3 regions of the Cellvibrio sp. PSBB006 genome follow, and region 3 is predicted to be linked to each of the others. Evidence: predicted binding sites of a transcription regulator. Region 3 holds the regulator's gene; each other region holds the start of a gene.
The links. Region 3 encodes sigma-54, which starts transcription at its own class of promoters, with help from an activator protein. Its sites were predicted from a motif close to TGGCACANNNNTTGCNNT; they were not measured.

Region 1: CBR65_RS13835 (CmpA/NrtA family ABC transporter substrate-binding protein) is a predicted target of sigma-54. The motif match lies at 1,291-1,308, and genes of this name have one in related genera.
Region 2: CBR65_RS10100 (CmpA/NrtA family ABC transporter substrate-binding protein) is a predicted target of sigma-54. The motif match lies at 1,051-1,068, and genes of this name have one in related genera.

What each region holds. Positions count from the first base shown of each region.
Region 1 is NZ_CP021382.1:3,363,524-3,365,797, reverse strand. Features, by position in the region: gene CBR65_RS13840 (sigma 54-interacting transcriptional regulator) at 1-879, opposite strand, end outside; gene CBR65_RS13835 (CmpA/NrtA family ABC transporter substrate-binding protein) at 1,405-2,274, shown strand, end outside.
Region 2 is NZ_CP021382.1:2,431,361-2,433,634, reverse strand. Features, by position in the region: gene CBR65_RS10105 (nitrate regulatory protein) at 1-918, shown strand, start outside; gene CBR65_RS10100 (CmpA/NrtA family ABC transporter substrate-binding protein) at 1,269-2,274, shown strand, end outside.
Region 3 is NZ_CP021382.1:4,874,110-4,876,383, reverse strand. Features, by position in the region: gene lptB (LPS export ABC transporter ATP-binding protein) at 1-300, shown strand, start outside; gene CBR65_RS20305 (RNA polymerase factor sigma-54) at 449-2,044, shown strand; gene hpf (ribosome hibernation-promoting factor, HPF/YfiA family) at 2,172-2,274, shown strand, end outside.

The DNA of each region.
Region 1 (2,274 bases), 1.5 Mb from region 3:
CAGATAAGCATTTTCCAATTCCAGTTTATGCTTCAACTGCTCAACTTCTTCCAGTGCCTTACGCAATTTACTTTCGGCCAGTTTGCGATCCGAGACATCGCGAAAGATGACCACCGCACCCACCAGGTGACCATTGTCCATAATAGGTGTACTGGTATATTCCACCGGAATCGGCCGGCCATCACGATGCCAAAAAACTTCGTCATCCACGCGCCGTATCGCACCGTCTTTAAAGGCGGCAAAGATCGGGCAATCGTGCACGCAATAATCTGAACCGTCGGTATGACTGTGATGAATTGCCACATGAATATTACGACTGATTAATTCTTCCGCCTTCCAACCCAGGATACGCTCCGCCGCAGGGTTCACAAACGTCGCGCGACCCTCGGCATCAACGCCGTAAATACCTTCGCCGGCCGCGCTCAATATCAACTGGTTTTCCTTTTCAATATCCTGGAAAACCTGGTGGATGCGTTGCCACTGCAATAAACCAAATTTGTGATGGCGCTGCGCGTTCGCGTGCATGCGCCACTGCTGATAAAAATCCCGGTCGCGCAGGCACAGACAAATCAGTTGCTGGTTGTCGACGCTGGTGATCGAAGCATTGATCTCCAATTCAATTTCGCGACCATCTGCAGTGGTGATGGTGATGTCATCAATCAAACTGCTGCCTTTGTGCAACACCGCTTGGGTAAACACATGCAAACTGGGAAGTGAATTTTTAAAGCAACTGCTGACACGCTGATTAATTAACTCATCGCGATCCCATCCCAACAAATCACAGGTTAATTGATTGATAAACACAAACCGGTCTTGCCAGGGGTTGATTAACGCCATGGCTTCAGGTGCTTGATCGAGCATGATTTCGTTCATAGTCATACATTTGTTGTGAAGATGGTCAGGGCGCATTGGGTAGAGGTTTCCGAGACCGTCGGAGGCATGGATGCCGACGCCGAGCCCCCACGGAAGGGTTCACGGCGTGTATCGGAAACCTCTACCCAATGCGCCCACAGTCCCACTTTAAGAAGAGAGGTGGCAGCACTCCGTTGCCGCTTGCGAGACACGCCGTGAATACATCCCTGTAGGCTCGACATCGGCATCCATGCCGATGACGGTCTCGCAAGCGGCAACGGAGTGCTTTTCCCGCCGACCTTCACTTCGAAGAACAACAACGAAAAATCGTGCCAAGTGCAACGAAGTTTCGTTAATCACGAAAAATCGTGGTGATCAGATATCAAAAGGGAAATAAAAACAGAATAGAAATCAGGGAGTTGAGCGAAAAGACAGGATTGGCACAAAGCTCGCAATAGCCCTCTCAGCCGTAAAACAGCAACAACAACTTCTTAATACATTCCGTGCAATGGCTGCCGCAACTTGGTGCCTTGCGCATTAAAAGGGGGCGTTATGAGTAACAAGAGTTTGGGGAATCCTTACGATAGCAATGTCTCGTTAATCCATACCAAAGGCTGCAGCTGCTCCACTTGCCAGGCTGCCACCGATCAGAAAAGTTATTCGCAGGCGCTCGAACAAAACAAAGAACATACTCAACCGGTTGCTGCCGAGACAACGGATTTACACTCCGTCGAAGATTACATGGATCGCGCTGTGGAAAACGCGATTGTGCGTGCGGTGTTTAATCAGGATGACGGTGGTCGCCGGCGTTTCCTGCAAGCGATTGGCGGCGGAACTTTGGCCGCTGCGCTCTCCAGTGTGATTCCGCTCGGCGCCATCAAAGCCGCTGCAAAAGAAGCGGGCGGTCCGTTGGAAAAGAAAAACCTTAAAGTCGGTTTTGTACCCATTACCTGCGCAACGCCCATCATCATGGCGCATCCCATGGGCTTTTATGCCAAGCATGGTTTGGATGTGGAAGTGATCAAGACGGCGGGTTGGGCGGTGGCCCGGGATAAATCCCTGGCGGGCGAATACGATGCGTCGCACATGCTCACGCCCATGCCGATTGCCATGAGTATGGGTGTGGGTTCAACCGCGAAGCCTTTCATCATGCCCGCCGTGGAAAATATTAATGGCCAGGCCATTGTGTTGCATGTGGATCACAAAGATAAACGGGACCCCAAACAATGGAAGGGCTTCAAGTTTGGTGTGCCGTTTGAATTTTCCATGCACAACTTTTTATTGCGTTATTACGTTGCCGAGCATGGCCTTGATCCTGATAAAGATATCCAGATTCGTGTTGTACCGCCGCCAGAGATGGTCGCCAATTTACGTGCGGGGAATCTCGATGGTTATCTCTCGCCCGATCCGTTTAATCAACGC
Region 2 (2,274 bases), 2.4 Mb from region 3:
CGCTTGATTGCCGGTTTGCTCGCCATTGTATTTGAAGCCGCCGATACCGCCGCCGATCCTGAAGTCACCAGCCTGTTGGTTGCCATGTTTAACTTTATGCAAGGCAAGGAATTATCCGGGCAGGAGCGGGCAGCCGGCGCTATGGGTTTCACGGCGGGTTTTTTCACGCAGGAGGAACAGCAGCGCATGGTGTACCTGCTGGATGCCCAGGAGCGTTGCTTCGATATCTTTACCCAGTTTGCGCCGGCCAAGGCGCTTATCGCCTGGCGTCAACTTACGGATTCGCGCTTGTGTGCGGAGCTTAAAACCCTGCGCCAGGTTGGGCGTAAAGCCAATGAAGTCCAACCGGTGCCCTCGGAACTGGGTGAGCTCTGGTTTGAATTAGCAACGCAGCGAATCGATGAAATGAAATTGATTGAGAATCAATTGGCCGATGCGTTGGTGCAGCTTTCCGCGTACAAGATCGTCGAGGCCCGCGCGGATTTGCACAGTCACAAAGATTTTCTTGCTGCTTTTAATAAAGCCGAAACGCCGCCGTTAGTTCCTATGGCGGTACTGTTGGATTCATCCATGATGGGATTCGGTGCCGTTGCACATTCGCAAAAACTGAGCGTGGAAGACATGAGCCCTCAACTCAGTCACTCGCTCTTTGATCTTGTACAGGCGCAGGCGCAACGCCTGCAATCGGTGAGTGATGAATTGTTGGCAGCGAAGCGGGCATTGCATGAGCGCAAACAGATTGAGCGTGCGAAAGGCATATTGATGATGCATCGCGGCCTAACGGAAGAGCAGGCATACAAGATGTTGCGGCAATCGGCTATGGACCAGAGTCGCCGTATGGCGGATGTGGCTGAAGCAATTCTGAATGTTGCGGATCTGCTACAGGAAAAGCGTCAAGTTAACATTCCCATCATCTAGTTTGTTGTGCGCGCAACCTGTGCAAATTTTCTGTTTTTTGCGCACTGCTGGTGCATCTTTAAGGGCGAAGATAAGCGCGATGTTTATGTTTAACTAATTGTTTTTAAATGATTTTTTTGGTTTTTAAAAACTTGGTATGCATTCTGCAATATTCAAGTCAAGGATTCGGAAATTCTGAAAGTCAGCAGAATTAAACGAATCAAAAGTAGCTAAGTCGATGATGACCTGGCGCTGGTTTTATCTAAGAGTCAACGGGCAACGGTGCCACATACGTTAATTGCTTGCGCGGTAATTAACTTTGTGTGGCACCGTTTTTTTTCGCTTAAAATTTGGCATCAGGGGCAGGCGTAATGGAAAAAAAATCTTCCACAGTGATCGGCGGCAATGACTTAACCAAGCGTCGTAAGTTTTTAAAACACAGCCTGACTGCGATTGGCGGTGCAGCGGTATTAAGTGGTTTACCCAAAGGGCTCGGCAGTCTTGCCTGGGCCGCAGGCGGTAGCCTGGAAACCACCACCGCAAAATTGGGTTTTATTGCACTCACCGATGCCGCTCCCTTATTTGTCGCCGAAGAAAAAGGTTTCTTTAAAAAATATGGCATGACCGATGTGCAGGTCATCAAACAATCTTCCTGGGGCACCACGCGCGACAACCTGGTTCTCGGCTCGCACAATAACGGTATTGATGGCGCGCATATTTTGTCGCCCATGCCTTACCTGATTTCAGCAGGTGTCGTAACGCCGAACAATCTTCCTACCCCCATGTATATTCTCGCGCGCTTGAATCTGGGTGGCCAATGTATCTCGGTCGGTAAAGAATATGCCGACTTAAAACTGGGTACAGATGCCACGCCGTTTAAAGCCGCCCTGGAAAAGAAAAAAGCCAGCGGCAAACCGGTGAATGCCGCGATGACGTTTCCCGGCGGTACGCACGACTTATGGATTCGTTACTGGTTGGCGGCAGGCGGTATTGATCCCACCAAAGATATTTCCACGATTGTTGTTCCTCCAGCACAAATGGTTGCCAATATGAAAGTGGGCAGCATGGATACCTTCTGTGTGTGCGAGCCCTGGAACGAGCAATTAATCAACCAGAAAATTGGCTACACCGCTAATACCACCAGTGAGCTTTGGAGCAACCATCCCGAAAAAGCTTTCGCCATGCGCGCGGATTATGTTGATAAAAATCCCAATTCAGCCAAAGCCCTGTTGATGGCCGTGATGGAAGCGCAGATGTGGTGTGAAAAAGCCGAGAACAAGGAAGAGATGGCGAAGATCTGCTCCGGCCGTAAATGGATCAACGCGCCCTACAAAGACATCATCGAGCGCATGAAAGGTACATTTGATTATGGTACTG
Region 3 (2,274 bases):
CGGCGGCGGGTAGAAATTGCCCGAGCGCTGGCGACAGAGCCGCAGTTCATTCTCCTTGATGAGCCCTTCGCCGGCGTTGACCCCATTTCAGTGAACGACATTAAACAAATTGTGCGTCACCTCAAGGATCGCGGCATCGGCGTGCTCATTACTGACCACAATGTGCGCGAGACACTGGATATTTGTGAGACAGCCTATATCGTCAGCGAAGGCCATATCATCGCCGAGGGCGATGCAGAAACGGTACTGAGTAACAACAAGGTCCGCGAAGTCTATCTGGGCGAAAACTTCCGCCTGTAACCTCAGGTGCGTTCCGACAAATCACTTGACAAGCCACTAAATTTGTATAACAGGCACAAAGATTGCTAGGTGTTATTGCCTGCAAGACAAAGGCTGTCTAAACTCCACCTGAACAACATCATTTCTTTGGGGTTTAGTTCTACTTACGATGAAGCAGTCTCTACAGCTAAAACTCGGCCAGCAACTGACCATGACGCCCCAATTGCAACAGGCTATTCGTCTGCTGCAATTGTCGACCCTGGATTTGCAGCAGGAGATCCAGGAAGCTCTGGATTCCAACCCGATGCTAGAGGTCGAAGAGGGTTACGACAGCCACTCGCCTGCCGACAGCGGTGAAGGGGAAGACAGTGATTATCCCCGCCAGCAAGAAGTTGCTGCAGATGCCAATGGCGCAGATCTCGATTCGGGCTTTAACGATAAGGACACCTTTGCTGACAAGGAAAGCTACGCAGAAACTACCTATAACGAGACCGAAAGCTTTTCTGATACCGATAATTACGGGGACAGCGAACCCAATACCGAATGGAACGAATCCATCCCCAGTGAGTTACCGGTAGATACCAGTTGGGACGATGTCTATCAGTCCTCCCACACCAGCAGTTCATCCTCTTATGATGGCGAAGACAACGACTTTGACAGCCGGCGCGCCGTTACCGATTCCCTCTACGATCACCTGATGTGGCAGCTCAACCTGACCCCCATGTCAGACCAGGACCGGATCATCGCCATGGCAATCATCGATGCGGTCGATCCCAGTGGCATGCTATCCGTGAGCCTGGCCGATATCTACGAAGGCCTGATCACCGAACTGGATGAACTGGAACTGGATGAAGTCGTTGCCGTACAGCACCGTTTACAACAATTTGACCCCTGCGGCGTGTGCAGCCAAAACCTGTCGGAATGTCTGCTGGTGCAATTGCAACAATTCGCCCCGACCACGCCCTTTCTTGAACCTGCCAAGCTGATCGTCAAGCAGTATCTACCCTTGTTAGGCAGCCGCGATTATCGCCAGTTAATGCGCCGCACCAAGCTCAAAGAGAGCGAGTTAGGCCAGGCCGTGGCATTGATCCAGAGTCTGAACCCTCGCCCCGGCGATATGATTGCTTCCGGTGACACAGAGTATGTTGTGCCGGATGTGTTTGTGGAAAAGCGTGATGGCCGCTGGATGGTGGAATTAAATCCGGATATCGCCCCGCGCCTGAGAATCAATTCGGATTACGCCTCCATGGTGAAGCGGGCTGATTCGAGCAGCGATAACACCTTCCTCAAGGACAATCTGCAAGAAGCCCGCTGGTTCCTCAAAAGTTTACAGAGCCGCAACGAAACCCTGTTGAAAGTTGCCAGCTGTATTGTGGAAAAACAGCGGGGCTTCCTGGAGTACGGCGCCGAGGCAATGAAGCCACTGGTACTGCACGACATCGCCGAAATCGTAGATATGCATGAATCCACTATCTCGCGGGTGACCACCCAAAAGTACATGCATACCCCACAGGGAATTTTTGAACTTAAATATTTCTTTTCCAGTCATGTGAGTACAGACAGCGGCGGCGAATGCTCCTCTACGGCAATTCGCGCCATCATCAAGAAACTGGTGAGTGCGGAAAATCCAAAGAAACCCCTGAGCGACAGCAAGATCACTGAGCTGTTATCTGAGCAAGGCATCCAGGTAGCGCGTCGCACCATTGCCAAATACCGGGAATCACTCAATATCCCGCCGTCTAATGAGCGTAAAAGTTTACTATGACATCCTTTTTCTCCACTGCTAGGCTGATGAATACCCGGATGTGCAGAACACGTTCTACCACTATGCAGAATCAATAATCGTGCCGTCAGGCAAGATTGAGTAACTGTCATAACGAAGAGGAAGTACTATGCAAATTACTATTAGCGGTCACCACCTGGAAGTTACCGACGCCCTCAAGGATTACGTCAACAATAAACTTGAAAGACTCAATAACCATCACGACCGCATTA